DNA from 4 places in the Devosia rhizosphaerae genome. Region 3 is predicted to be linked to each of the others. Evidence: predicted binding sites of a transcription regulator. Region 3 holds the regulator's gene; each other region holds the start of a gene.
The links. The regulator LexA, encoded in region 3, represses DNA repair genes until DNA is damaged. The targets are predictions, from matches to a motif close to TGTTCNNNNTGTGTTCNG.

Region 1 (7,184 bases), 1.2 Mb from region 3:
TACCTCCGACCATCGCATCCTCCGCGGCGGTACGGCATTGATGGCCGATGCCGGCATGTGCGGTGATTTCGACTCCGTCATCGGCGTGGACACCGAAGAGCCGATCAATCGGTTTCTCACCGGTATCGCCAATGGTCGTTTCAGCCCCGCTGAGGGGGAGGCTACCTTGTGCGGGGTTGCTGTTGAAACAGATACTCGCTCGGGCCTCGCCACCAAGGTCCTGCCCGTTCGCATTGGCGGTTCGCTGTCGCAGGCGCTGCCGGAGTTTTAGGCAGCGAACGTATCGGCAAAATCAACACCGAATGCGGACGCGGGATCGCTGAGGGGGCGGGCGCCGCGAGACTTTCCTTTTGGCAGTTCGGCCACTATAAGGCGGCCAATTCATCAGTAGCGACGATCCGAGGTTACCGAATGGCCGGCCATTCACACGCCAAAAACATCATGCACCGCAAGGGCAAGTCCGACGCTGTGCGGTCCAAGGTTTTCTCCAAGCTGGCTCGCGAAATCACCGTAGCCGCCAAGATGGGCATGCCCGACCCCGCCTTTAACGCGCGCCTGCGCCTTGCCGTGGCCAATGCCCGCGCCCAGTCCATGCCCAAGGACAATATCGATCGTGCAATCAAGAAAGCGCAGGGTTCCGATGGCGAGAACTACGACGAAATTCGTTACGAAGGTTATGGTCCTGGTGGCGTCGCCATCATTGTCGAGGCGCTGACGGATAATCGCAATCGCACCGCCTCCAATGTGCGCTCCTATTTTTCCAAGAACGGCGGCGCCATGGGCGAAACCAATTCGGTCGGCTTTATGTTCGACCGCGTTGGCCAGATCACCTATCCGGCCGCGGTCGGCTCGGAAGACAAGGTGATGGAAGCGGCCATCGAGGCGGGCGCCGACGACGTCGAGAGCGACGACGAAAACCACTATATCTATACTAGCTTCGAAAGCATGGCCGAGGTGTCCTCCGCGGTCGAGAGCACGCTAGGGGAAGCCGAATCCGTCAAGGCCATCTGGCGCCCCCAGACCAACACGGCAATCGATGCCGAAAAGGGTGCAACGCTGATGAAGCTCATCAATACGCTTGAAGAAGATGACGACGTCCAGAACGTCTATACTAACTTCGAGATGAGCGACGAGGATGCGGCCAAGCTGGCCAGCTGATTCCCAGCCGCAGAGATTTCGGCACAGGGCGGCTTCGGGCCGCCCCTTTTTATGCCGTCTGGCGCAGTTCAGCGGTGGGCTCGCCCTGGATGTGAATGACCGCAGTGCGGTTGCGGCCGGTCTGCTTGGCATCATAGAGACGCTGGTCGGCAATGCGGAAAAGCTCGGCGAAGCTCGAGCGGCCGCGGAATACCGCGCCACCAATGCTGACTGAAAGCGGCCGTTGCCGCTCATCGGGGGTGAAAACCGCGAGATTGACCGACCGCCGGATGCGTTCAGCAATCGCCTCGGCCTCCCGCTGGTCCACCTTGGGTAGGAACACGCCGAACTCCTCGCCACCCATTCGACCGACAAGGTCGCCGGCCCGCAGCACGGTGCGGATGGAACGCGCGATGATCGTCAGCGCTTCGTCGCCGGCGTCATGGCCGTAGGCATCGTTGATGGTCTTGAAGTTGTCCGCGTCGATCATCAACAGGGCGCCGCCTGCGTCCCTGTCCTGCTGGTCCAGGATCGTGGAGGCCTTTGCGGTGAAGGCACCGCGGTTGAGACAAGCGGTTAGGCTGTCGGTTCGAGCCACCATGCCAAGACGCAGATTGGTGATGGCTAGACCGCGCACCCGCATGCTTAAGTAGAAAAAGAGCGGCAATCCCAACACTGTGGGTAGGATCGTCGCGCTGAGCATGGCGCGTTGGTGCGCGACGGGGCCGAGACCCGCGAATAGCAGGGCGTTAAACCCCACGGCAACGGCAACACAGGCAAGCGTTCCGAGCACGGTCCAGCGGCCCACGCTTGACCAACTCTGAAGGGCAACCAAAGTCTTCGACGATACCATTGGATAGTCTCACTGCAAAAAAGCGGAAAGCGCCATGGCGCGAGTTCGGCAGACTTTTGGGCAGTATCGTCAGGGCGGAGAGTTGCAGGACCATCGTCGCGCTGTGCCACGGTTTCCTGCTGTTGCGGCAGAGCGGTGCTGCCGCTGAACATTGTTGACCGACATTGGTTTGATTTCCTGCGTTCCCGAAGCGGCACGTTAGGCCTCTGGCCATGAATGTACCCTTCTGCAGATCGGTAAAATTTGAAGCGTTGCTGATGCTGCCAAGCTGGCGTTTCTGATTTGTTCACTTGGGGCTTGGTAGGTGTCGGTCAGTTCATTAAGGATGGCGTCATGAGCCTAGCGACACGAATCATTGGCATCGACCCGGGCCTGCGCCGTTGCGGGTGGGGGGTCATCGATAGCCTGGGCAATCGGCTAAGCTTTGTTGGCGCAGGCACCATCAAGCCTCCAGTCGAAGGCTCGCTTGCCGAACGGCTGACAGCACTCTTTTCTTCGCTGGGGGAGGTGCTGGACCGCTTCGAACCGGAAGAGGCGGCCGTCGAAGAGACGTTCGTCAACGCGGGCGCCCGCTCGGCGCTGATCCTTGGCCAGGCGCGCGGCGTGGCGCTCCTATCCCCGGCCGCGCGTGGGCTGCCGGTAGCCGAATATGCTGCCAATCTCGTCAAGAAGTCGGTGGTCGGCACCGGCCATGCGGACAAGGGGCAGATCGATCTGATGGTGCGCACTTTGCTGCCCACCGCGGACTTCAAGGGAGCCGACGCGGCGGATGCCCTGGCGATTGCGATCTGCCACGCCCATCACCGCGTCTCGGCGCAGCGTATGAGAGCACTGGCATGATTGGCAAACTAAAGGGTCTTGTCGACAGCTTCGGCGATGATTGGGTGCTGATCGACTGTGGCGGCGTCGGCTACGAGGCGTTCTGCTCCACGCGGACCCTGCAGAGCCTGCCGCGCGTGGGAGAGGCGACAGTTCTCTTCATCGAGACGATCGTGCGCGAAGATATGATCCGGCTCTATGGCTTTGCCAACGACGTTGAAAAATCCTGGTTCAACCTCCTCATGACCGTTCAGGGCGTAGGGGCTCGGGTGGCCCTCGCCATCCTTTCCGTGTTGACGCCTTCGGACCTTTCCAGCGCCATTGCGCTGCAAGACAAAGCCATGATCGGCCGCGCCAGTGGGGTTGGACCCAAGCTTGCCGTTCGCGTTGTCACCGAACTCAAGGGCAAGGTCCCCGCCTTCGGTGGCATGGATGCAGGCACGCTGGGCCTGCAATCTGCCCTGGGCGAGGGCATAGCTGCCAGCAATGTCGCCGATGCCGTTTCGGCGCTGACTAATCTCGGCTATTCCAGCGCTCAGGCTTCAGCCGCGCTGAGCCGAATCGTTGCGCGGGAAGGCGATGACACACCGACCGAAAAGCTGATCCGCCTTGGCCTCAGGGAGTTGAGCAGTTGAGCGACTTCACCTCTCCCGCAGCCGGCCGCGATGAACCGCTTGATGTCTCCCTCCGGCCCTCCGGCTTTTCCGAGTTCGTCGGCCAGGCCGCCGCGCGGGCAAATCTCGAAGTATTCATTCAAGCCGCTAAGCAGCGCGGCGCAGCGCTTGATCACGTCCTATTCGTTGGTCCGCCGGGACTGGGAAAAACCACCCTGGCGCAGATCATCTCCAAAGAGCTTGGGGTGGGTTTTCGTGCTACGTCCGGCCCGGTGATCGCCAAGGCCGGTGATCTTGCGGCGCTGCTGACCAATCTCGAAGATCGGGACGTCCTCTTTATCGACGAGATCCATCGGCTCAATCCCGCCATCGAAGAAGTGCTCTATCCGGCCATGGAGGATTTCCAGCTCGATCTTATTATCGGGGAGGGTCCGGCAGCCCGCTCGGTGCGGATCGATCTGGCGAAGTTTACGCTGGTTGGCGCCACCACCCGTGCCGGATTGTTGACGACGCCCCTGCGGGATCGTTTTGGTATTCCGGTGCGGCTCAACTTCTACACGCCCGAAGAACTTGTGCAGATCGTAACGCGCGGTGCGCGGCTCCTCGGCATGCCCATGGCCCCCGATGGCGCCATGGAGATTGCACGGCGCTCGCGCGGCACTCCGCGCATCGCCGGTCGGCTGCTCCGCCGCGTGACCGATTTTGCGCTGGTGGATGGCGCGGCAGAAATTACCCGTACGCTAGCGGACAAGGCGCTGCTGCGTCTCGACGTGGACGCGCGCGGGCTCGACCAGTTGGACCGGCGCTACCTTTCTACCATCGCCGACTTCTACAATGGCGGCCCTGTCGGCATCGAAACTATTGCCGCCGCGCTCAGCGAACCGCGCGACGCCATCGAGGAAATCGTCGAGCCGTACCTCATTCAGCAGGGTTTCATCCAGCGCACGCCTCGAGGCCGCATGCTGACAGGAACTGCGTTCCAGCATATGAACCGCGCGGTGCCGCAAGGATTCGTGGGCATGCAGACCATCCTTTTTGACGACGCGGAGAGCGAGGACTGATGGATGGGCAGCGGGGCAGATGGGTGCGTGTCGCGAGTTACGCGCCGCACCTGCCGCAATGGCCGGCTGACTTTCCGCTGCGCATCGTCGCACTGAGCGACTTTCATCTGTGCACCCCTTGGATGAATGCGCGGCGCCTCGCTGCCATCTGCGCTCAAGCGAACGCGCTCAAGCCGGACATCATCCTGCTCCTGGGCGATTATCTCGACGGGCCGCGGTTCAGCCGCCCGGCAGCTAGTGATTGGGCTGAGCCTCTGGCGGCGCTCTCTGCTCCACTCGGCGTGCATGCCATTCTAGGCAATCACGATTACAAGCTGGGAAGCGGCAGTGCGGCTGAAGCTGCGGCTGTCACATCTGCGTTGTACGCGGTGAACCTACCCGTCTACATCAACCAAGCCGCTCGTCTTGAGACACAGGGGCGCGGCTTCTGGTTAGCCGGTCTCGGCGATCAATACGCACTTCTGCCAAAGCGTGAGAAGGTCAGGCTCGGCTTTGGCCTCGACGACCTCCCGGCGACGCTGGCTCAGGTTACCACGGACGAGCCCATCCTCCTCATGGCGCATGAGCCGGACATCTTCCCTGACGTTCCAGAACGCGTGGCGCTGACCCTCAGCGGTCATACCCATGCCGGGCAGGTCACCCTCTTCGGCTACGCGCCCGTTGTGCCCTCCCGCTTCGGGCAGCGCTTTCTCCATGGCCACGTGATTGAAGGCGACCGCCACCTCATCGTTTCGGGTGGCCTTGGCTATTCCGGGCTGCCGATCCGCTTGGGTGCTCCCGCCGAGATGCTGCTGATCGAACTGGGCCAGCAGGCAAAGGAATGATCGGGCTGCGCTGGCCATGGCTGACCCTTGTCGTCGCTGCGATCATGCTGCTTTTTGTCACCGCTCAGACAATCTGGCCGGAGCTGGTTGGCCATCTGCGCTGGGAAGCAGAGCGGGTCCTTGCCGGCGAGCTCTGGCGCATGGCGAGCGGCGCCTTTATCCACACCAACGGCCCGCTTCAGATCATCTTCAACCTTGTCGGGCTGCTGTTCATCGGCTGGTTTGTCGAACAGCACTGGTCCCGTCTCGCCTGGGTTGTGGCATTTGTCGGCGGCGTGCTGGCGGCCGAGCTTTTCGCCGTCCTCTGGTATCCCGTCGGCGGTGGGCTTTCCGTGGGCTTGGGGGGACTGGTCGGATTGACGCTGGCGGGCTGGGCACGCTATCGCGAGGTGCGCTGGATCGTGCGCGTGCCCCTGGTGCTGCTCTATCTCGCCGGAACGGCCTATGTGGTCTATCTCCAGGACATTCATGGGCCCCCAATCATTGCCGGTGCGCTGGTCGGCATCGTCATGGCTCGATCGCGCCGCGCCTTTACGTTATTGCGTGAGCATGGCTGAGCCGCACACTTTCCCCGTCCGCATCTACTACGAAGACACCGATTTCTCCGGCAATGTCTACCACGCCGCCTATCTTAAGTTCTTCGAGCGCGGGCGTACCGAGTTCCTGCGGGTACAGGGCGTGCATCATGTGGAGCTGGCGGAGCAGGGTGTCGCCTTCGCCGTTCGATCGATGCAGATCGAGTTCGATGGAGCTGCCCGCATCGACGATCTGCTGACCGTTTCAACCACCATCGAGAAGGTCACCGGCGCCCGCCTCACCCTCAGCCAGGCAATTTTGCGTGACGAGCAGGTGCTGACGCGGGCCACAGTCGTGGTTGCGGCCATCAAAACCAGCGGCGGTCCGGCGCGGATGCCGCGCCTGCTGCTGGAGCGACTGGCAGCTAGAAGTTAGTCCGGCCCGCTCCGCAGAATCTCTTTCTTAACCTCTCATTGACCATACTTGGCACAAAGGGAAGCTGCGCCCGCGCGCCGGCCGGCAAAGGCCTGCGATGCACAGCATTTCTCTTAATTTTGACAGATTTCGACCTCATCGCCATGCGTCATGGGGCCGGGGTGTGTGGAACCGGGCCGAAAAAGGATCACTGCATGGAAGCCGTGGAGACTGTGGGAGCTGTTGCGCCCCACGCAGACTTGTCCATGTGGGGCTTGTTCTGGGCCGCTGACTGGATCGTGAAATCCGTCATGTTGGGCCTGCTGGCAGCCTCTGTCTGGTGCTGGGCGATCATCATCGACAAGACCATCGCCTACCGCCGCATGCAATCGGATATGAATCGGTTTGAGCGCACCTTCTGGTCGGGCCAGTCGCTGGAAGAGCTCTACCAGAGCGAAGCCGAGAAGCCCTCGGGCGGTCTGGGTTCGGTCTTTGTTGCTGCCATGAAAGAATGGAAGCGCAGCCACGAGCAGAACGCAGCCAGTTTCGTCGGCATGCAGCAGCGCCTCGACAAGGTGCTCGACGTGGCGATCTCCCGCGAAAGCGAGCAGCTCGAAAAACGCCTTGGCTTCCTGGCGACGGTCGGTTCGGCCGGTCCATTTATCGGCCTCTTCGGCACCGTCTGGGGCATCATGAACGCCTTTACCGCCATTGCGGCCTCGTCCAACACCAATCTGGCGGTTGTCGCCGGCCCGATCGCCGAAGCGCTCTTTGCCACCGCCATTGGCCTCGTGGCGGCTATCCCCGCCGTTATTGCCTACAACAAGTTGTCGTCCGACGCCGGCAAGATCATCGGGCGGCTCGAGGGCTTTGCCGACGAGTTCTCCACCATCCTCTCCCGCCAGCTCGAAGCACGGAACCGCTAGCATGGGTATGGGTGCAACCG
Region 2 (7,184 bases), 1.1 Mb from region 3:
GACGGGCGAATCGATCAACATTGCCGCCAGCATGGCTGCTGGGGTGTTCCAGTCAATCACCAGACGATCACAGCCGCGCCAGCATCGTCAGAAGAGGCGGTTGAGCAGTATTCAATTCCGATGGGATCAGGGCCTTTAGGTCGAGTCCTTCACCACGATCTCTCCTTTGCCTTCTGCCCGCCGCGCTGCTGGGGTATCAGGAAAAGTGCTGACCCGCAGTTCATCGAAAGTGAACCATGAACATCCGAACCGGCCTAGCCTTGTCGCTGCTCGCTGCCTCGTCCCTGGCCGTGTCCGCGGAGCCGTTCCACCACCCGTTTGGGGAGTGGCGGGAATATAACCGCGATTGGCTGGCGGCCTGTCCGGACGAGATCGATGAGGATGGGGCGAGCTATTATGAGTTTTCGTGCTTTGCCAGCGCGGGTAGCCAGGAGCTCAATTCGGCCGGGTTGCCGGCCTACAAGCTCTCGGTGATCCGCAACCGGCTGACCGGCACGCTTGACGTCACCATCACCGTCGCTGCCGATGGTGTGGAAGTTGACGAAAGCCGTCCCCTGGCTCTCGAGTTTAGCGGCGAGCCAGCAGTTGAACTGCTGGTCGGGGAGGCGCTGGAAACCCGCCATAACACGATCAACCAGTACTTCCTCGCCGATCCCGCACAACTAGAGAGCGTATTGGCGAAGATGAAAGAGCGCACTTCCGTGACGATGGGGATCCCGGTTAAAGGGGAGCGGAAAGTTCGGCAGGTCTGGATATCGCTGCAAGGCGTGCTGGCTTCGCTCGATTTCATGGAAGCCTATGCGCGCCGCGTTGCGCAGTACTGAATAGAGAACCATCCAGATGCCTGCCAAGCCAGGAGCCTCGCTGCTCTTTGACATCGACGGAACGCTGGTGGACAGCGATCCGCTGCACCTCGTAGCCTTCAACGAGGCTTTCGCGCCGTATGGCCATAGCTTCGACAAGTCACGCTTCGTCGCCGAACTGCAGGGCCGTGCGAACGAGGCGATCGCGGACGATTTTCTGCCGGACCTGGCCCATGACGACGCCATGGCCGTGATGGCCAGCAAGGAAAAGCGCTTTCGCGAGATTGCCAAAGACGGCGTTGACCCGGTGCCAGGCCTTTTGGCCCTGCTCGACTGGGCCAACGACCACGGTGTCGCAGTGGTCGCGGTCACCAATGCACCGCGGGCAAATGCTGAAATGCTGCTTGAAGCGCTGAGCCTTGTCAGCCGTTTTGCTCATGTGGTGATCGGGGCCGAGCTGGCCCATGGCAAGCCGCATCCGCTGCCTTATCTTAAGGGGTTGCGGCTCGTCGGCGGCAGAGCCGAGCATGCTGTGGCATTCGAGGATTCCCGCGCCGGCATGGCCGCGGCCAAGGCGGCCGGCATTGCCACCGTCGGCATCATGACGGGCCTTGACGAGCAGCAGATGGAGGAGGCGGGTGTCAGCCTGTCCGTACACGACTTCGCCGACCCGCGCGTGCTCGAACTCGTCGCTCGAACCACGTTGGAGTAGGCCTAAAAGAGGCTCATCTGCCGGTCTTCGAGCCGCGGCGCGACAAAGAGGTCGCTGCGCAGCACTGGCAGTTTGCCATCCAGGCCATAGCGCTCGCGCGCCTTGTCGAAGCGCTGGCGGAGGAGGGTCGCGTATGGGCCCTCGCCGGTCATCCGAGTGCCCCAGCGGGAGTCGTAATCCTTGCCGCCACGGGTGTCGCGGACCAGCGAGAGGACATGCCGCACCCGGTCGGGGAAATGGCGCAGCAGCCATTCGCGGAAAACGTCGCGTACTTCGCCGGGCAGGCGCAGCAGGATCATAGCGGAACTCTTGGCGCCCTGCGCTGCGGAGGCATCGAGGATGCGCTCGAGCTCCATGTCGTTGATCGCCGGAATCATGGGGGAAGCAAAGACGGCGGTGGGCACACCGGCTTCGCTGAGGAGCCGCATTGCTTCGAGCCGGCGGGCAGGCGAGGAGGCCCGTGGCTCCATCTTGCGGGACAGCTTGTGGTCCATCGAAGTCATCGAAATGGCCACCTTCACCAGCCCGAGCTTGGCCAATTCGGTCAGCAAATCAAGGTCGCGAATGATCAGCGCCGATTTCGTGGTGATCATCACCGGATGGCGCGTCTCCAGCATGACTTCTAGAATACCGCGCGTCAGCTTGTGCTTGCGCTCGGCGGGCTGGTAGGGGTCCGTATTGGTACCCATGGCAATCGGCTTCACCCGATAGCTCTTGGCGCCCAATTCCGCCCGCAGCGCCTCCACAGCGTTGACCTTAACGTAGATGTCTCGCTCGAACTCAATCCCCGCCGAGTGCCCGAGAAAAGCATGGCTGGGCCGGGCATAGCAGTAGGAACAGCCATGCTCACAGCCGCGGTAGGCATTGAGCGAGCGCTCGAACCCGATGTCCGGGCTGTCATTGCTGGTGATGATGGTCTTGGCGCGCTCGGTGTGTTCCACCGTTTCGAAGATCGGTAGCGGCTCGACGGTGGACCAGCCATCATCAATGTTCTCACGCACATGCTTTTCAAAGCGCCCTGTCCGGTTCGACTGCGCGCCCCGCCCACGAACACGATCGGGATCCAGCAGCTCCCGCCGCGCCAGATCCGCGTCGCGACTGCGGCTCAGTCGTTCAAGGGCCTCAAAGGAAGGGGCCTGATAAAGGGCCATGTTCGTTCTCCTGATGGATCCTCGAATCGGGAGGAAACCTCACGGCACAGATGTAGCAATCAGGCTAGAACAAAACAAGAACTTAGCGGTAGGAATACCATCGGGTCGAATGCTGCTGAGCAGCAGGTGCAAAGCAGAACTGCGACAAAATGGCTGGACGAGCGAACGCATGAGGCATAAACCGGCCAACCCTGCTGCTACGGCGTGCATGGTTGGATCAGGGCTTCCCCACTCCCGTCGGGTCGGACGGAGGTGCAGAGCCCCAGGCCTGAACGTCACCTGCTGACAACCACTGTCACATCGGTCCGCCAAGGTCCTGTCGAAACAGACTGGGCCCAATCGTCGTCCCGGCAGACCACACATACTCATCGCGAGGGAGCATCATGAGTACCGACGCCACACCATTCGACACGGCCCCTGCAGCACCGGCGTTCGCCCAGGATCATGCCGCCAGGAACAAGCTGGTCATTGCTCTGCTGCTGGTTTCAACTTTTGTCGTGTTCCTCAATGAAACCATCATGAGCGTGGCCATTCCGCACCTGATGGTCGATCTGGGCGTCACCGCAAGTGCCGCCCAATGGCTGACCACTGGTTTCCTTTTGACCATGGCAGTGGTGATTCCGATCACCGGTTTCCTGCTGCAGCGGATGGACACGCGGCCCATCTTCATGGTGGCCATGTCGACCTTCACTGCGGGCACCCTGATCTGCGCGGTTGCGCCAGGGCTCGAGCTGCTCGTGCTCGGTCGCGTCGTGCAGGCTGTCGGTACTGCAATCATGATGCCGTTGCTGATGACCACGGTGATGTCGCTGGTGCCACCGGAAGCACGCGGCAAGACCATGGGCAATATCTCGATCGTCATATCTGTCGCGCCCGCCATCGGTCCGACCATTGGCGGCTTCATCCTCGCCAATCTCGATTGGCGCTGGATGTTCATCCTGGTGCTGCCGATCTCGATCGGCGCACTGGCGCTGGGTGCCCGCAAAATCCAGAACGTTTCCACCCCCCGCTACGCGCCACTCGACATTGTCTCGGTGGTGCTGTCGGCACTTGCCTTTGGTGGGCTGATCTATGGGCTCGCCAGCTTTGGCGAAGGCATGGCCCATGCCGGCGAGGCTCCAACCGTGCCACTGTGGCTGCCGCTCGTGATTGGTGGCGTAGCGATGGCGCTCTTTGTCTGGCGGCAATTGCGCCTACAGAACGAGGATAAGGCGCTGCTCGACCTCAGAACGTTCCTGTCGCCCAACTACCGGGTTTCGGTGGGCTTGATGCTCGTTGCCATGATGGCGCTTTTCGGCACCATCATCCTGCTGCCGATCTATCTGCAGAACGTCGTCGGCCTGGACACCCTGCAAAGCGGGCTAATGCTGCTGCCGGGCGGGCTCGTCATGGGCCTGCTCGGGCCCGTCGTTGGGCGTCTGTTCGATCGCGTTGGGCCGACCGTGCTTGTTGTGCCCGGAACAGTGCTGGTTTCGGCCGTGCTCTGGGGCATGACCCTGGTGGGCCAAGACACGCCCATCTGGGCCCTTCTGGCGGGGCACGTGGTGCTCAGCATCGGGCTGGCGCTGATCTTTACGCCGGTGTTTACCTCGTCCATGGGGTCGGTGCGCAAGGAGCTCTACTCCCATGCCAGTGCGATCCTGGGTTCGGTGCAGCAACTGGCAGGCGCTGCGGGCATCGCGCTCTTTGTGGCGGTGATGACCATCCGAACCGCTTTGCTTGCGGCTGCAGGTCTCGACCAGGTGGAGGCTCTCGCCGGTGGCATCCGCCTCGCGTTCACGGTCGGAGCGGTGATCTCGCTGTTCGCGATCCTTGCCGCCTTCTTCATCCGTCGTCCGGAAGGCGGCGGACCAGAGATGGGTCATGGTCACTAGAAACGAGAAAGGGCGCCGCGAGGCGCCCTTTTTGTATGGGCGATCAGATCGAACCTGGTTCAGCGCTCACTGAGGCGCGGCATCAACTCGACGAAATTGCACGGCTTGTGGCGATAGTCCAACTGATGGGTGAGTATGCCTTCCCAAGCATCCCGGCAGGCCCCGCGCGATCCGGGTAGGCAGAAGACAAAAGTCGTGCCAATGAGGCCGGCGGTTGCACGCGACTGCAGGGAACTGGTGCCCACCGTAGTAGCCGAATACTGGTGGAAGAGCACCGAAAAGCCGTCCATCCGCTTGTCGAAGAGGGGCTCGACGGATTCGGGCGTGACGTCGCGGCCTGAAAAGCCCGTACCGCCAGTGGTCAGCACCACATCGACATCCGGATCGGCAACAAAGGATTGCACGGCGCGTCGGATCAGTTGCACATCGTCGCGGACGACTACGCGGTCGGCGCAGCGATGCCCGTCGGCTTCAAGGAGGCTCTTGAGCAGGGCTCCCCCGGTATCGGTTTCGAGCGTGCGCGTGTCGGAAACCGCAATGACTGCAATCGAGAGGGGCTGAAAGGCGCGATTCTCAAACCGGTCCATTTTGAACATGGCGCTTCTCCTCTGCGGTTTCGAGCAGCTCTTCGGGCACCTCAGGCTCATCGGGCGGAGGCACAAAGTCTTCTGTATCAGTCCGCGGGTCGAGCGCAACGGCCTCCGGCGTTGTTGTGGTGTTGCCCGGCATCGGCTGGAACGGCGCACGATCGCCCGCGTCGGGTGCAGTGCGCACCTGCATACGCAAATAGGCAAAGGCAGCGATGACCGCGTGAAATATTACGGTGACGACGAACAGGGCAACCGGGCCAAGCACGCCCATCAGCAGGGACGCGACCGCCGGTCCGATGGCGAGGCCCACGCCCAGAATAAGCAGCATGCCACCGGCAATACGCGCGAACTCGCCTTCTTTGGCGAAATCGTTCGCATGGGCAACCGCTATGGCGTAGAGCGGGTTGGCAGCAAAGCCGTAAGCGGCGAAGAGGACGAACATCAACCAACCCGACGACGGATTGATGATGATCAGGAGCAAGCCTATCACCGCCGCGAAGCTGCCCAATCCCACAAGAACGAGGCGGCGATCGATTCGGTCGGAGAGGCGTCCTGCCGGTATCTGCGCCAGGGCGCCAAGGATCGCCGCCGAGGCAAAGAGCAGGGCAATGCCGCTGGCATCGAGCCCCTGCGCATAGCCATAGACCGGTGCCAGCGTGCCGAAGGCGCCATTGGCCATGCCACAGGCAAACGCCGCGACGGCGGCAACCGGAGAGGTGCGATAAAGCAGCCTAACGTCCACCTTGGCAGTGGCAAGCGGACGCGGCTGCGGGCTGGAAGTCAGCGCGGTGGGCAGCACCGCGCAGATGAAGCTGATGGCGCCAAGCACGAATGGCACGTAACCGGCCGTGCCGGTGAGCGACATGGCCAATTGACCCAGGGTGGAGAAGGCCATGTTGATGGTAGTATAGATCGAAAAGATCGTGCCGCGGCTCTTGTTATCCGAGACCTCGTTCAGCCAGCTTTCGACGATCATCGCGGCCCCGGCGAAGCAGAAGCCCGATAGGGCGCGCAGTAGGATCCAGCCGATATCCTCCACCCACAGAAGATTGAGGAGAATGGTGATGGTGCCGATCGCCGCCATCACCGAGAAGGCTCGGATGTGGCCCACATTGCGCACGATAATGGGGACTGCAATCGAGCCGGCGACAAAGCCGATGGACCAGCCTGTTCCGATCAGGCCGAGCGACACCAGCGAGAAGCCCTCCTGTGCTCCCCGCACCGAAAGCAGTAGTCCCTGCAGCCCTCCGCCGAACATGAGAAAGGCGGAGCCCAAGAACAGGGCGTAGATTTTTACGACTGAGGCCATGGTGCAATCAGGATGGGAGTGTCGGTGACGAACAAATCACGCGAAGGTGAAACAAATGTTCTGTTCGCCGCTTCGCGTGGCGGTTTTTTGACATCTCGCCGCTTGGCGGGGTCAATCCAGTCCGAAAGCGTGCATCTTGAGCCGCAGGCTCAGCATGTCCTTCCAAGCCTGCTGCTTGGCGGCCGGGTTGCGCAGGAGATAGGCGGGATGCAGCGTCGGCATGGCCTCGGCGCCGTGCGAGCCGATGCTCACATTGCTCCACTTGCCCCGCATCTTGATGATGCCATTGGTGGTGGAAAAAACCGTCTGCATGGCCGGTCCGCCCAGCGTCACCACAATGCGCGGCCCCACAAGCTCCACCTGCCGCTGAAGAAACGGCAGGCAAAGCGCCAGCTCTTCCGGCGTTGGGGCGCGGTTGCCCGGCGGTCGCCAGGGCACGGTATTGGCAATGTAAACCTTGGTGCGATCAAGCCCGATCGCTGCCAGCATGCGGTCCAGCAACTGGCCCGATTTGCCGACGAACGGTTTGCCCTGCCTGTCCTCTTCGGCTCCCGGCGCTTCCCCGATCAGCATGATCTTGGCCCCTGGGTTGCCATCAGCAAAAACCAGCTGCGTCGCCCGATGCTTGAGGCCGCAGCCGTCATAGGCCCCCAGCAGATCGCGCAGCGCGTCGAGGCTCTGTGCCGAACTGGCAAGGCTCCGGGCCTCGGTGGGATCCCCACCCAGCGGCAATGCATCGGGCGGG
Region 3 (7,184 bases):
CGTGCAGTCTGGCGCAGGCATCGTTGCCGATAGCAAGCCCGAACTCGAGCAGCTCGAGTGCGAGAACAAGGCTCGCGCTCTTTTTAGTGCCGCCGAGGAAGCTCTGCGCTATGCTGGCGAGGCAAGGATCGGCCAATGAGTGCGCAGATATCTACCCGGCTCGTCACCCACGTTTTTCGATGGCGGGGTCAACTCTGAACAGAGGTTCCCGCAGGTGCGGGAATGTCCCCCTGGTTTAGGAAACACCCCAAATGACCAAGACCCTCGTCATCGATAACTACGATAGCTTTACCTACAATCTTGTCCACTTCCTGGGCGAACTCGGCGCCGACATCACCGTGGTGCGCAATGACAAGATCACGCCCGACGAAATCGCAGAGATGGCGCCCGAGGCGATCGTGCTGTCTCCCGGCCCCTGCACACCGACCGAAGCCGGCATCTGCCTCGATGTGATCGACCGCTTCAAGAGCGAAATCCCCATGCTTGGCGTGTGCCTTGGCCATCAGGCCATCGGCCAGGCTATGGGTGGCGAAGTGATCCGCGCGCCCCACCTGGTGCATGGCAAAACAAGCCCGATCGAACACACCGGTAAGGGACTGTTCCAGGACCTCAATTCGAACTTTGAGGCGACACGCTACCACTCGCTGATTGTCAAGCAGGAGACGCTGCCCGAAACGCTGGAGGTCACCGCCAGCACGGCGGACGGGCTGATCATGGGCATGCAGCACAAGACCCTGCCGCTCCATGGCGTGCAGTTTCACCCCGAGAGCATTGCCTCGGAGAACGGCCATGCCTTGCTGCAGAACTTCTTGAATATCGCCCGCGACTTTAAAACCCGGAAGGCAGCGTGATGGACATCAAGGCGGCCCTCCACAAAATCGCTGATCGCCGCGACCTGACCGGTGAGGAAATGCGCAGCGTCATGCGCATCATCATGGCGGGTGAAGCTACGCCCAGCCAGATCGGCGCCTTTCTCATGGGCATGCGGATCAAGGGCGAAACGGTGGGCGAGATTGCCGCCGCCGTGTCCATCTTGCGCGAGCAGATGATCCCCGTCGCGGCACCGCAGGATGCAATCGACATCGTGGGTACCGGCGGCGATGGCGTCGGCAGCCTCAATATTTCGACCGCGACCGCCGTGGTGGTTGCTGCGGCGGGAATACCCGTCGCCAAGCATGGCAACAAGGCCCTGTCCTCGCGGTCTGGCTCGTCTCAGGCGCTGGAGGCTCTCGGCGTCAAGCTGGATCTCTCTCCCGAGGAAATCTCGCGCTGCATCCATGAAGCCGGTATTGGCTTTATGTTCGCGCCCTCCCACCATCCCGCGATGCGCCATGTAGGCCCGTCGCGCGTCGAAATGGGCGTGCGCACCCTCTTCAATCTGCTCGGACCGCAATCCAATCCCGCCGGGGTTCGCCGCTACCTCCTGGGCGTCTACGCGCAGGAATGGGTCGAGCCGGTTGCAGCGGCCTTGCTGGCCAATCGCGCCATCAAGGCCTGGGTGGTTCACTCCAGCGAAGGGCTCGACGAACTCTCGACCTCTGGACCCAACTTCGTCGCCCAGATCGTCGATGGCGATCTCCGCAGCTTTGAGCTTCACCCCGAGCAGATCGGCTTGCCACTGACCGACCCCAAAGACTTACTGGGGGGCACGCCGGAAGAGAATGCGCAGGCGATCAGGGCTTTGTTCGACGGAGCACCGGGTGCCTACCGGGAAACCGTACTGCTCAATGCCGGAGCGGCCATTTTCGTCGCGGATCGCGTTGGCAGCATCGAGGACGGCATTGCCGTGGCCAGCACGATCATCGATGAGGGCAAGGCCAAGGGCACTCTCGCCCGCCTGGTGGCGGTGTCAAACGGACGGGACGCATGACCGATATTCTCCAGCAGATCGAAGCCTACAAGCGCGAGGAAATCGCTGCTGCCAAGGCGATGCACCCATGGGCAGAGGTGGTGGCACAGGCCCATGACCAGCCCGCTCCACGTGGTTTCCTCAAGGCTCTCAAGAGCAAGCGCGCTGCGGGGCAGTATGCCCTGATTGCCGAGGTGAAGAAGGCCAGCCCGTCCAAGGGTTTAATCCGGCCCGACTTCAACCCCGCCGAGATCGCCCGGAGCTATGAAATGGCGGGCGCAGCTTGCCTTTCTGTGCTGACGGATCGGCCGAGCTTTCAGGGCTCGCCCAGCTATCTGATCGAGGCCCGCGCTGCGACGCGCCTGCCGGTGCTGCGCAAGGACTTCCTGTTCGAGACCTATCAGGTTGCCGAGGCACGGGCTTGGGGCGCGGACTGCATCCTCATCATCCTCGCCGCGGTCGGCGACGACGTGGCGCGCTACCTGCTCGACGCCGCCGAGGAATGGGGCATGGATGCACTGGTGGAGGTGCATGACCAGATTGAACTCGATCGTGCGCTAGGGCTGGGCGCCCAGTTCATCGGCATCAACAATCGCAATCTGCGCACCTTCGAAACAACCCTCGAAACCTCCATCAAGCTCGCAGGCGGTGTTCCGGAAGGCGTGACCCTGGTCAGCGAAAGCGGCATCGTGGACCACGCCCACCTGCAACTGCTGGATCGCGAAGCGGGTATCGGGACCTTCCTCGTTGGTGAGAGTTTGATGCGGCAGGACGATGTGGTCGCCGCGACGCGGGCTCTCCTGATGGGCCAAGTCGAGACGGTTCGCTCATGAGCAACCAAGCCCTCACCCATCTCAATGCCCGGGGCGAGGCGCACATCGTCGATATTGGTGACAAGGCGGTTACGCGTCGCCGAGCCACGGCGCAGGCGCGGTTGACCGGTCAACCCTCGACAATCAGCACCATTATGGGCGGTGGCCTCAAGAAAGGCGACGCACTCGCAGTGGCGCGCGTGGCCGGCATCATGGGTGCCAAGAAGACTTCCGAGCTCATTCCGCTCTGTCATCCCATTCCGCTCACCAAGGTCAACGTCGAAATCGAAGCCGAGAGCGCCGAGGCCATCCGCATCACCGCGACGGCTGAAACAACTGGACAGACCGGCGTCGAGATGGAAGCACTGGTTGCTGCCTCTACCGCGGCCCTCACGCTATACGACATGGCCAAGGCAATCGACCGCGCCATGGTCGTCAGCGATATCTGCCTGCTCGAGAAGTCGGGTGGCAAATCCGGCGACTACATGCGGGCGCCATGAGCCTTCTTCCGGTCGACGACGCGCTGGCCCAAATCCTCAGCCGTGTTCCCCCAGTAACGCCGGAAATTGTGGCCCTGCCCGAGGCGGTGGGCCGCGTCCTCGCCGACCCGATCATTGCCACGCACGACCAGCCGCCCTTCAATGCCAGCGCCATGGACGGTTATGCCATGCGGGCCGCGGACGTGAGCGACGGGGCGCAGCTTCGGGTCGTTGGCATGTCTCAGGCCGGCGCAGCCTTCAGCGGGTCTGTTGGGGAAGGAGAAGCGGTCCGCATCTTCACTGGCGCGCCAGTCCCCGTCGGCGCCGACACCGTGATCATGCAGGAAGAGGCGGTGCGCGAGGGCGACCTCGTCCGCTTCACGGCCCCTGCCCGGCTTGGCCACAGCATCCGCCCCACGGGTGCTGACTTCGCTACTGGTCAGACGCTGGTCGCGGCGGGCACGCGCCTCACGCCCATGCAGATCGCCGTGGCGGCTGCAGCCAATTGCGCCGGGCTAACCGTAGCCCACCGGCCGCAGATTGCCCTCGTGGCGACGGGCGATGAGCTTGTTCTCCCCGGTACTCCACTAGGTCCCGACCAGATCGTCGCCTCCAACAGCTTTGGGCTTGCTGCCATGCTCGCGCCCTATGCCGAGGCAGTGACGGATCACGGCATCATTGTTGATGACGCAGCCCTGCTGCGCTCTCGCCTGGGTGCGGCGCTGGCTGCCGAGCCGGACATCCTCATCACCACCGGCGGCGCGTCCGTGGGCGAGCACGACCTCGTCCAAGGTGCATTGAAAGATCTGGGTGTCGCGCTCGACTTCTGGCGCATCAACATGCGCCCCGGCAAGCCGCTGATGTTCGGCAGCAATGGACGAACCCTGGTGTTCGGCCTGCCGGGCAATCCCGTCTCGGCCATGGTCACGGCCACTGTTTTCATCAAGCCGGCACTCCGCCATTGGCTGGGCTACGACGAGCCTGCGCATTGGCGCCTGCCTCTCGTCGGCCCCACGCCGCCAAACACCGCGCGTCGGCACTTCATGCGGGCCCGCCTCGTGCAGACGGATGCCGGGCCGATGCTCGACCCGATCGCCCAAACCGATAGCGGGCACACCTCCTCGCTCGCAGATGCCGACATGCTGATCGTGCAACCCGAGCATGATCCCGGCCAGCCCGCCAGAGCAGTTGTCGAAGCACTACCGATAGACGGATTCTGAAGCGAGAAAGTCGTTCAGGATCCGTTCATCTTTAAGTCCCACGGAATGGCAATGGAGATATTGCAGAACATAACTGGAACACCTATAGTCGTTCTGCCTATGTTCCGATTCTCGCCGAGGGGCCAATGCTGACGCGCAAACAACACGAGCTGCTGATGTTCATCCACGAACGGATGAAAGAAAGCGGCATTCCGCCGTCCTTCGATGAGATGAAGGATGCCCTCGATTTGGCGTCGAAATCCGGCATTCACCGGCTGATCACCGCCCTGGAAGAGCGCGGTTTTATCCGCCGCCTCCCCAATCGGGCGCGTGCGCTTGAAGTGGTCAAACTCCCGGACTCGATGAACCCAACGCTCGGTGGTCGCCGCGCCCGCTTCGAACCTTCAGTCATCGAAGGCAATCTCGGCAAGGTCGCTTCGCCCCCATCTCGCATCAGCGCCGGCGAGGACTATGCTCGGCCGATTTCCATCCCGGTCATGGGCCGCATTGCTGCCGGTACGCCCATTGAAGCTATCCAGAGCCACTCCCACACCATCGCCGTGCCACCGGAAATGCTGGGGCCCGGCGAGCACTACGCACTGGAAGTGCGCGGCGACTCGATGATCGAGGCAGGCATTTTCGACGGCGACACCGTGCTCATCAAGAAGCAGGATCAAGCCTCGACGGGCGAGATCATCGTGGCCTTGGTGGACGACGAGGAAGCAACCCTCAAGCGCCTGCGCCGCAAGGGGAACACTGTGGCACTGGAAGCGGCCAATCCGGCTTATGAAACCCGCATTTTCCCGCCGGACCGCGTCAAGGTGCAAGGTCGGCTGGTGGGCCTGCTGCGCAAGTACTGAGTAGATTTAGCTGACATGAGACAAGGCCCGCCGATTGGCGGGCCTTCTGCATTCCTAGTGATTGTCGCGAGGGACGCCGTTGGTCTGGGCAATCCGCTGATATTTGTCAGCGCCTCGGAGAATCGCCCCCTCGCCCAGCTGGCCAACGATGTTGCGCTGGATTTCCTGCCAGGGTGTCTGATGGGCTGGGTATTTGTAGCCGCCCGTTTCGGCCAGTTGCTGACGGCGGGACGCGATTTCCTCGTCCGAAATCAGGATGTCGGCTTCACCCTTGTTGAGATCGATGCGAACCCGATCGCCAGTCTGGAGAATGGCGAGGTTGCCGCCAGCTGCCGCTTCTGGCGAAGCGTTGAGGATCGAGGGAGAGCCAGAAGTACCCGACTGACGACCATCACCGATGCAAGCTAGGGAATGGATGCCCTTCTTGATGAGGTAATCGGGTGGCCGCATGTTCACCACTTCAGCCGCACCAGGGTAGCCGATGGGCCCCGCGCCGCGCATGAACAGGAGCGTGTGCTCGTCGATCTCGAGCGACGGATCATCGATCCGGTGGTGGTAATCCTCAGGCCCGTCGAACACCACGGCCTTGCCTTCGAACATGCCGGGATGCACCGGGTCCGAAAGGTAGCGCTCCTTAAATTCGGGCGAGATCACGCTGGTCTTCATGATGGCATTGTCGAACAGATTGCCACGGAGCACCAGGAAGCCCGCTTCGCCCTTGAGCGGCTGATCGAAGGGACGGATGACCTTGTCGTCCTGAATGGGCGTGCTGCGGCAATTCTCACCAATGGACTTGCCGTTGACCGTGGGCGCGCCCTCGCGGATCAGTCCCTGCTTCATCAGCTCGTTTACGACGGCCGGAACGCCGCCGGCGTGATAGTAGTCCTCGCCTAGATACTCACCAGCCGGCTGCAGGTTGACCAGCAGCGGCACCTTGTGGCCGTGCTCCTGCCAGTCATCGATGTTGAGCTCGACGCCGATGTGCTTGGCAATCGCGTTGATATGGATGGGCGCGTTGGTCGAGCCGCCAATAGCGGAGTTCACGACGATGGCGTTGACGAAATTGTCCTTGGTCAGAATGTCGGAGGGCTTGAGGTCCTCATGCACCATGTCGACGATGCGCTTGCCGGTGCGGTACGCGATTTCCTGCCGGTCGCGGTAAGGCGCAGGGATCGCCGCCGAGCCCGGAAGCTGCATGCCGAGCGCCTCGGCCAGCGAGTTCATCGTGGTCGCCGTCCCCATGGTGTTGCAGTAGCCGGTCGAAGGTGCCGAAGACGCCACAAGTTCGATGAACTGCGGGTAGTCGATTTCGCCAGCGGCCATCATCTGGCGAGCTTTCCACACGATGGTGCCCGAACCGGTGCGTTCGCCCTTGTGCCAGCCATTGAGCATGGGCCCAACAGACAGGGCAATGGCCGGGATGTTGACCGTCGCCGCACCCATCAGCATTGCCGGCGTGGTCTTGTCGCAGCCAATGGTGAGCACCACACCATCCAGCGGATAGCCGTAAAGCACTTCAACGAGGCCAAGATAGGCGAGATTGCGGTCGAGCCCGGCAGTTGGCCGCTTGCCGGTTTCCTGGATCGGATGAACCGGAAACTCGATTGCAATGCCGCCGGCCTCGCGAATGCCTTCGCGAACACGCTCGGCGAGGACCATGTGGTGCCGGTTACAAGGGCTGAGATCCGAGCCTGTCTGGGCGATGCCGATGATCGGCTTGCCGGACTGCAATTCCTCGCGAGAGACACCGAAATTCATGTAGCGCTCGAGATAAAGCGCGGTCATGTCGGGATTGTCTGGATTGTCGAACCAGGCTCGCGAGCGCAGCTGCTTGGGCGCGCCGTTGCCATTACCTGCCGTCATCTGTCGTATCTTTCCTTGAGTGGCCGTCGGCGCAAGCGCCAACGTTGGAACAGTTCTAACACGGCTGCACCGAGATTAAATGCCTTGGCACCGAAAAAATCATACTAATGATCGGAAGTGGA
Region 4 (7,184 bases), 560 kb from region 3:
CAGTCTCATAGCCAAGGAATTCGGTGGGACCGACTTTGTCCGCCAAGCCGTACCACACCATGTCGGTGGCGGCTTCACCTGAGCCCGACCAGCTCTTGCGCGCCTCGGCCTTCTGGGCCGCCATGGCGGCATCGAACCCGGCCTGGTCCACCTTGATGTTGCGGTTGCGCAGGGCATCCTCGGTCAGGTCCAGCGGGAACCCATAGGTGTCATAGAGCTTGAACGCGGTTGCTCCATCCAGCACGGCACCCTCACCAAGCCCGCGCGTCTCATCCTCAAGAATCTGCAGCCCACGACCCAGCGTCTTGAGGAAGCGCCCCTCTTCAAGGCGCACCGTCTCGGCAATCATCGCCTCGCCGCGGCTGAGCTCGGGATAAGCCTGGCCCATCTCGCGCACCAAAGCGGGCACGAGTTTGTAGATAAGCGGTTCGCTGGCGCCTAACAGGGTGGCATGCCGCATAGCCCGGCGCATGATGCGGCGGAGGACATAGCCACGCCCCTCATTGGAAGGGAGCACCCCTTCGGCAATCAGGAAACTCATCGATCGCAAATGATCGGCGATCACGCGGAGGCTCCGATTGCCTCCCCCGTCGACATCCACACCCGTGGAATTGGCGGCAGCGTTGATCAGCGCCTTGAAGAGGTCGATGTCGTAGTTATCGTGCACACCTTGCATGACGGCCGCGACACGCTCCAGGCCCATGCCGGTGTCAATGGAGGGGCGCGGCAGCGCGGTCCGCGAACCGTCTCCATGCTGCTCGAACTGCATGAAAACGAGGTTCCAAACCTCGATCCAGCGGTCGCCATCTTCCTCGGGCGATCCCGGGGGACCGCCCCAGACATGCTCGCCATGGTCGTAGAAGATCTCCGAACACGGGCCGCAGGGGCCGGTATCGCCCATCTGCCAGAAGTTCGACTTGGCTCCAAGCCGAACGATGCGATCTTCCGAGAGGCCGGCAATCTTCTTCCACAGCTCAAGTGCCTCGTCATCATCCTGATAGACGGTGACCATGAGCTTCTCCTTTGGAAGCTGCCAATCTTTCGTCAGGAGGTTCCAGGCGAGCTCGATCGCATGATCCTTGAAGTAATCGCCAAAAGAGAAATTGCCGAGCATCTCAAAAAAGGTGTGATGCCGCGCAGTGAAGCCCACATTGTCCAGATCGTTGTGCTTGCCGCCGGCACGAACACACTTCTGCGCCGAGGTAGCCGTGGAATAGGGCCGCTTTTCAACTCCGGTGAAGACGTTCTTGAACGGCACCATCCCGGCATTGGTGAACATCAAGGTGGGATCGTTGCGCGGAACGAGCGGGCCTGATGACACAGCTTCGTGCCCATTGCGGGCGAAGTAGTCGACAAAGCTCGAGCGAAGATCGTTTACGCTGGTCATCAATAGGCTTTCGTGGCGGAGACTGGCGCGAAGGCGCCCCGGATATTTGGCAGGCTTTCTATCGTGCCGCCTGCCGCCCTGTCCAGCATTGCGGCGGCAGCGAGGCCGCGACAAAACAGAAAAGGAGGGCGCCGCATCTGCGGCGCCCTCCTAACGTTTCCTTGCATGGGAACTGACTTATTCGTCGGAGGTGTCTTCTTCGCCACCGGCCACCAGCAGCACCTCGCCCAGCAGCCCCGAACTCTCGCGCACGCCTTGCTCGATGGTGGCTGCGATCTGGGGATTGTCCTTGAGGAACTGACGGGCATTTTCGCGCCCCTGCCCCAACCGCTGGCTGTCCCAGGAGAACCAGGCACCAGCCTTTTCGACGATCCCCGACTTAACGCCGAGATCAAGCAGCTCGCCCGTCTTGGAGATACCCTCACCATACATGATGTCGAACTCGACCTGGCGGAACGGTGGCGCCAGCTTGTTCTTCACCACCTTGACGCGGGTCTGGTTGCCGACGATCTCCTCGCGATCCTTGAGTGCACCGATGCGCCGGATGTCGAGACGAACCGACGCGTAGAACTTCAGCGCATTGCCGCCCGTCGTGGTCTCAGGCGAACCGTACATCACGCCGATCTTCATGCGGATCTGGTTGATAAAGATGACGAGACACTTGGACTTGCTGATCGAGGAGGTGAGCTTGCGCATGGCCTGGCTCATCAGACGAGCCTGCTGGCCAGGAAGGCTATCGCCCATCTCGCCTTCCAGTTCGGCACGCGGGGTGAGCGCCGCCACCGAATCCACCACCAGCACGTCGATTGCCCCAGAGCGCACCAGTGTGTCGGTAATTTCGAGGGCCTGTTCACCAGCATCAGGCTGTGAGATCAGCAGATCATCGACATTGACCCCCAGCTTGCGAGCATAGATCGGATCGAGCGCATGCTCGGCATCAACAAAGGCGCAAATACCACCCTTACGCTGCGCCTCGGCAATGACATGTAACGCCAGCGTCGTCTTACCTGAAGATTCCGGCCCGAAGATTTCGACGATGCGACCTTTGGGCAAACCACCAATGCCCAGGGCGATATCGAGACCGAGCGAGCCCGTCGAGATGGACTCCACCTCAATGGAGGAGGCTTCGCCCAGACGCATAATCGAGCCCTTGCCGAAATTGCGCTCGATCTGGCTGAGCGCCGCAGCAAGTGCCTTGTCCTTATCCATCGATCCACCTTCAACAACGCGCAGTGAGCTAGCCATGATGTGTCTCCTTATTCCACGCTCTGGATAGCCGTGCAACGCACCGGTTCCGCAGTGGGTTTTCAGTGAATGTGCTTTGTTTGTTCTCATTTTGTTTCAGCCAAGTCAAGGGACAAAATGAGAACAGATATAGGTGCGCAAGAGAATCGAGTCCGCCTTTGGCGTGGCGGGCGAAAAGTATGATTTTTCTGCTTGCGCTTCCATCGATGTCTGCGTTTTATGCGCGCCAGTTTCGCCCGCGGGGGCGTCCAGCGGAGGAGCCGCCATGAACCTCATCCAGTTTCTCGATCACGACGGCAACCGGCTCGTTGGGGCAGTTGACGGCGGCACGGCCCGCGTGGTGACCGGCGCCAAGAGTGTCTACGCGCTCGCGCTGGCGGCGATGGAGCGGCAGGTGGGCCTTGCAGCGTTGGTGGCTGAACATGGGCTCGGCGACGCTGTCGATCCCGGCAAGATCCTGGCTGAGGGGCGCATGCTCGCCCCCATCGACCATCCTGATCCGGCCCATATGCATGTGACCGGCACCGGCCTTACGCATCTGGGCTCGGCCGCTACTCGCGACGCCATGCACAAGTCGGCCGCACCGCAGGCCGAGGAGACCCTGACCGACTCCATGAAGATGTTTCGCATGGGTTTGGAGAACGGTAAACCGGCAGATGGCAGCAAGGGTGTGCAGCCGGAGTGGTTCTACAAGGGCAACGGCCACATCGTCGTCAATCCGGGTCACCCGATCCCATCGCCATCCTTTGCGCTCGACGCCGGCGAAGAACCCGAGATGGCGGGCATCTATGTCATCGACCAGCATGGACAGCCGCGGCGGCTGGGCTTCGCGCTCGCTAACGAGTTCTCGGACCATGTGACCGAGCGCATCAACTATCTCTATCTCGCCCATTCCAAGCTGCGCGCCTGCGCCTTTGGACCGGAATTGCGGCTGGGGGACCTGCCCGAGAACGTCGAAGGCATGTCCCGCATCTATCGCGACGGCAAGGTGCTTTGGGAAAAGCCCTTCCTGTCGGGCGAGGCCAATATGAGCCACACCATCGCCAATCTCGAGTATCATCACTTCAAGTATGAGTTGTTCCGGCAACCGGGTGACGTGCACATTCATATGTTCGGCACCGCCACCCTGAGCTTTGCGGACGGTATCTCGACGCAGCCCAACGACGTCTTCGAGATTGAGGAGGCGCAGTTCGGCGCACCCTTGCGGAACCCGGTGCGCGTGCAAGACGAGCATCCCGTCATCGTCGGCCAGCTGTATTGAGCTTGAAGCTCATCCACTAACATGTCAGTTATCCCCTTCATCTGGAGGGGATAACGATGAGCGCACGCCAGTTCGAGAAACGCCGCATCGGCCAAACCGAACTCGAGATCACCACACTGGGTCTGGGCGGCGCTTCTCTTGCCGGGATCTTCTCTCGCGTGCCGGCAGAACAGGCCCGCGCCACCATCGCCCACGCGCTCGAGATGGGCATCAACTATCTCGATACCGCCCCACAATATGGCTATGGCCGGTCCGAGCATCTGATGGGGGATGTGCTGCGGGAACGGCGGCAGGACGCAGTACTCTCGAGCAAGGTGGGACGCCTGCTACGCCCCTTCGGCACGGACCGCTCCAGCCCTCACAACTGGGTCGATCCCCTGCCCTTCGACCAAGTCTACGACTACTCCTATGACGGCATCATGCGCTCGCACGAGGATAGCATCCAGCGACTGGGCGTGGATAAAATTGACGTTCTCTATGTGCATGACATCGGCACGATGACGCACGGCGTAGAGGGCAATCGCCCGCTCTGGCAGCAATTGGAAAGTGGTGGTTACCGCGCCCTGCGCGAGCTGCGGGACGGAGGCGTTGTTAAGGCGATCGGGCTGGGGGTCAATGAGTGGCAGGTGCTGATGGATGCCATGGCGCTGGGCGACTGGGACGTGTTCCTCCTGGCCGGGCGCTATACGCTCCTTGAGCAGACCTCGCTCGAGCCGTTCATGCGCACGTGCCTGGAGCGCGGATCCTCGGTGGTGATTGGCGGGCCGTTCAACTCAGGCGTCCTGGTCGGCGGATCGACGTTCAACTATGCCAAGGCGCCTGACGACGTCGTTAGCAAGGTCCGGCAAATCGAGGCTGTCTGCCGGGAGTTCGATGTCCCCCTCCCGGCGGCGGCGCTGCAGTTTCCACTGCTGCATCCAGCGGTCTGCAATGTCCTGCCCGGGCCACGCTCGCCAGAGGAGTTGGATGGCATCCTGGCCTGGTGGGATGCCCCGATTCCCGATGTGCTCTGGATGCGCCTTGCGGAACAGGGCCTGCTGGCGCCCGGCACACCTATTCCGGGCGGCACGGCTTAGTTCAGATCGAGCGCATAGCTCTTGAGCACCTCGAGCGGAATTAGTCCCAGCACGGCTTGGTTGGTGGCGCGTAGATAAACGCGCGGTGCCAAACCGGCTGCGTGGGCCTGCGCCCAGCGCTGCGCCACGAGGCACCAGCGATTCTGGCACGAGGCCGGGAAAGGACATCTCCGGGCGCGGTGTCGATAGATCATTCCCGACCGTGGCGGAAAACGCCAAGAACTCGGCCGTCGCCTCTATGCAAACCAGATGCACCGCGGCCTCGTCAGGACCGGCAGCGCAATAGCCCGTGCGGAAAAAGCCCGTCAGCGGATCGCTCGAACAGGGCTGGAGCGATTCGCCGAGCACGTTGCGTTCCCCCGGGCCGGGCTGCCCCATCATGTTCAATTGCCGCGCTTCTCGAGCTTTTGCAGCACTTCCTTGACCTTGGAATTGATCTGGTCGAGCGAATAGGGCTTCGGCAGGAATTCGACGCTTTGGTCGTCCTCGATGTCGCGACGGACGCTCTCCTCAGCGTAGCCCGAGACAAAGATGACCTTAAGGTCAGGCATCGTCTTGCGGACATGTTTGAGCAGAGTGGGGCCATCCATTTCGGGCATCACGACGTCCGAAATCATGAGGTCGATCTTGAACTCGATGTCCTCGAGAACTTCCAGCGCCTCATCGCCGCCATCAGCCTCGAAAACCTCGTATCCGGTGGCCCGCAGGGCACGAGCCGAGAAGGCGCGGACGCTTTCCTCGTCTTCCACCAAAAGTATGCGCTCGTGGCCGGTGAGATCACGCACCGGCGCCGCTGCCAGAGTCTTGGCGGCAATCTCGTTGGCAGCAGGAACATGCCGCGGCAGGTAGATCTTGAATGTGGTGCCAACGCCAAGCATCGACTCTGGGTAGATATAGCCCTCGGTCTGCTTGACGATGCCGTAGACGGTCGAAAGCCCCAGCCCGGTGCCCTTGCCCAATTCCTTGGTGGTGAAGAACGGCTCGAAGATCTTCTGCAGCACATCGGGGCTCATGCCCGTGCCCGTGTCCTGCACTTCGATGAGGACGAAATCGGCCGCGATCATACCTTCATAGCTCAGGCGCTCGGCTTCGCCTTGCGCAATATTGGACGTGCGGATGGTGATCGATCCGCCCTCGGGCATGGCGTCGCGGGCATTGACCACCAGATTAATGATCACCTGCTCCAGTTGTACAACGTCGGCGCGAACCGGCCAGATGTTGCGACCATGCTCGACCGTCAGCGTGTTTTTCTCGCCGATCATGCGCTTGAGGAGGACGGTGAGGTCATCCACGATCAGCGGCAGCTCCAGCACTTGCGGGCGCAAGGTCTGCCGACGCGAGAAGGCCAGGAGCTGGCGGGTCAGACCGGCAGCGCGATTGGCGTTCTGCTTGATCTGCATGAGTTCGCTGAACGAGGGGTCGCCCGGCTTGTGCTTGAGCAACAGGAGGTCCGAAAATCCGATGATGGCGGTCAGCAAATTGTTGAAGTCATGCGCCACACCGCCGGCGAGCTGGCCCACGGCCTGCATCTTCTGGCTCTGCGCGAACTGGGCTTCGAGCTTGCGCTGGTCGGTCATGTCCAGGGCATAGACGTTAACGCGCTCAGGCGAGCCGGCGCCCGGCTCGGATGCCGACACATAGAGGCGCACGGCGTGGTCGCCTTCCCCGCTCAGCAATGCATCGACCGGCTCGACTTCCGAGCGGTTGGCGAGGGCATCGGCGATGGCCCGGCCAAAGCGCTCGCGGCTGCCCTCCCCAATCAGATCGCTTAGGGGCTGCAGTTCGAGGCTCTTCTCCTCGTCGACCCAGCGGAAAATGCGACCAAAGGGGGCGTTGGTGCGAATGATCCGCCCTTCCCCGTCCAGCGTCGCGATGGCGAAAGGCGTATCGTTGAAGAAGCGGGAGAAGCGCACTTCCGCCGCGCGCAATTCTTCTTCTGTGTCGGGCGCGCTCGACATATCGAGGACCAGGGTCCGCGTTTCACCCAGTTCACCATCCGCGAGGCGTGCGGCCCGGTGCAGCATGCGCACCGGCAGGCTGGTGCCGTTGCGGCGCACGAGGTCGATATCGATGATCTCGGTCCGGATCTCGCCATCCCCCCGGCCCCGCATGAGCAGCGTCGCGCCATCGCCGCGCACCAGATCGGAGAGCCGGAGCTGGCCGGCATTGAACTCGGCCAGGTCATAGCCCAGCCAATCGGACAGGGTGGAGTTGA

Region 1: ruvC (crossover junction endodeoxyribonuclease RuvC) is a predicted target of LexA. The motif match lies at 2,263-2,280, and genes of this name have one in related genera.
Region 2: QOV41_RS16365 (PA0069 family radical SAM protein) is a predicted target of LexA. The motif match lies at 2,732-2,749, and genes of this name have one in related genera.
Region 4: recA (recombinase RecA) is a predicted target of LexA. The motif match lies at 2,714-2,731, and genes of this name have one in related genera.

What each region holds. Positions count from the first base shown of each region.
Region 1 is NZ_CP126539.1:951,834-959,017, forward strand. Features, by position in the region: gene QOV41_RS04605 (TIGR00282 family metallophosphoesterase) at 1-271, shown strand, start outside; gene QOV41_RS04610 (YebC/PmpR family DNA-binding transcriptional regulator) at 412-1,158, shown strand; gene QOV41_RS04615 (GGDEF domain-containing protein) at 1,208-1,945, opposite strand; gene ruvC (crossover junction endodeoxyribonuclease RuvC) at 2,324-2,830, shown strand; gene ruvA (Holliday junction branch migration protein RuvA) at 2,827-3,444, shown strand; gene ruvB (Holliday junction branch migration DNA helicase RuvB) at 3,441-4,484, shown strand; gene QOV41_RS04635 (metallophosphoesterase) at 4,508-5,308, shown strand; gene QOV41_RS04640 (rhomboid family intramembrane serine protease) at 5,305-5,865, shown strand; gene ybgC (tol-pal system-associated acyl-CoA thioesterase) at 5,858-6,259, shown strand; gene tolQ (protein TolQ) at 6,454-7,164, shown strand; gene tolR (protein TolR) at 7,166-7,184, shown strand, end outside.
Region 2 is NZ_CP126539.1:3,323,850-3,331,033, reverse strand. Features, by position in the region: gene QOV41_RS16380 (ribonuclease HII) at 1-60, opposite strand, end outside; gene QOV41_RS16375 (hypothetical protein) at 237-824, shown strand; gene QOV41_RS16370 (HAD-IA family hydrolase) at 841-1,515, shown strand; gene QOV41_RS16365 (PA0069 family radical SAM protein) at 1,518-2,666, opposite strand; gene QOV41_RS16360 (MDR family MFS transporter) at 3,050-4,540, shown strand; gene moaB (molybdenum cofactor biosynthesis protein B) at 4,600-5,127, opposite strand; gene QOV41_RS16350 (MFS transporter) at 5,114-6,439, opposite strand; gene QOV41_RS16345 (uracil-DNA glycosylase) at 6,551-7,184, opposite strand, start outside.
Region 3 is NZ_CP126539.1:2,194,381-2,201,564, reverse strand. Features, by position in the region: gene trpE (anthranilate synthase component I) at 1-139, shown strand, start outside; gene QOV41_RS10910 (anthranilate synthase component II) at 252-851, shown strand; gene trpD (anthranilate phosphoribosyltransferase) at 848-1,870, shown strand; gene trpC (indole-3-glycerol phosphate synthase TrpC) at 1,867-2,682, shown strand; gene moaC (cyclic pyranopterin monophosphate synthase MoaC) at 2,679-3,161, shown strand; gene QOV41_RS10890 (molybdopterin molybdotransferase MoeA) at 3,158-4,360, shown strand; gene lexA (transcriptional repressor LexA) at 4,486-5,199, shown strand; gene QOV41_RS10880 (IlvD/Edd family dehydratase) at 5,254-7,062, opposite strand.
Region 4 is NZ_CP126539.1:1,632,870-1,640,053, reverse strand. Features, by position in the region: gene alaS (alanine--tRNA ligase) at 1-1,387, opposite strand, end outside; gene recA (recombinase RecA) at 1,565-2,635, opposite strand; gene araD1 (AraD1 family protein) at 2,898-3,893, shown strand; gene QOV41_RS07990 (aldo/keto reductase) at 3,950-4,969, shown strand; gene QOV41_RS19850 (DUF2237 family protein) at 4,966-5,097, opposite strand; partial or broken gene QOV41_RS19845 (DUF2237 family protein) at 5,174-5,347, opposite strand; gene cckA (cell cycle histidine kinase CckA) at 5,353-7,184, opposite strand, start outside.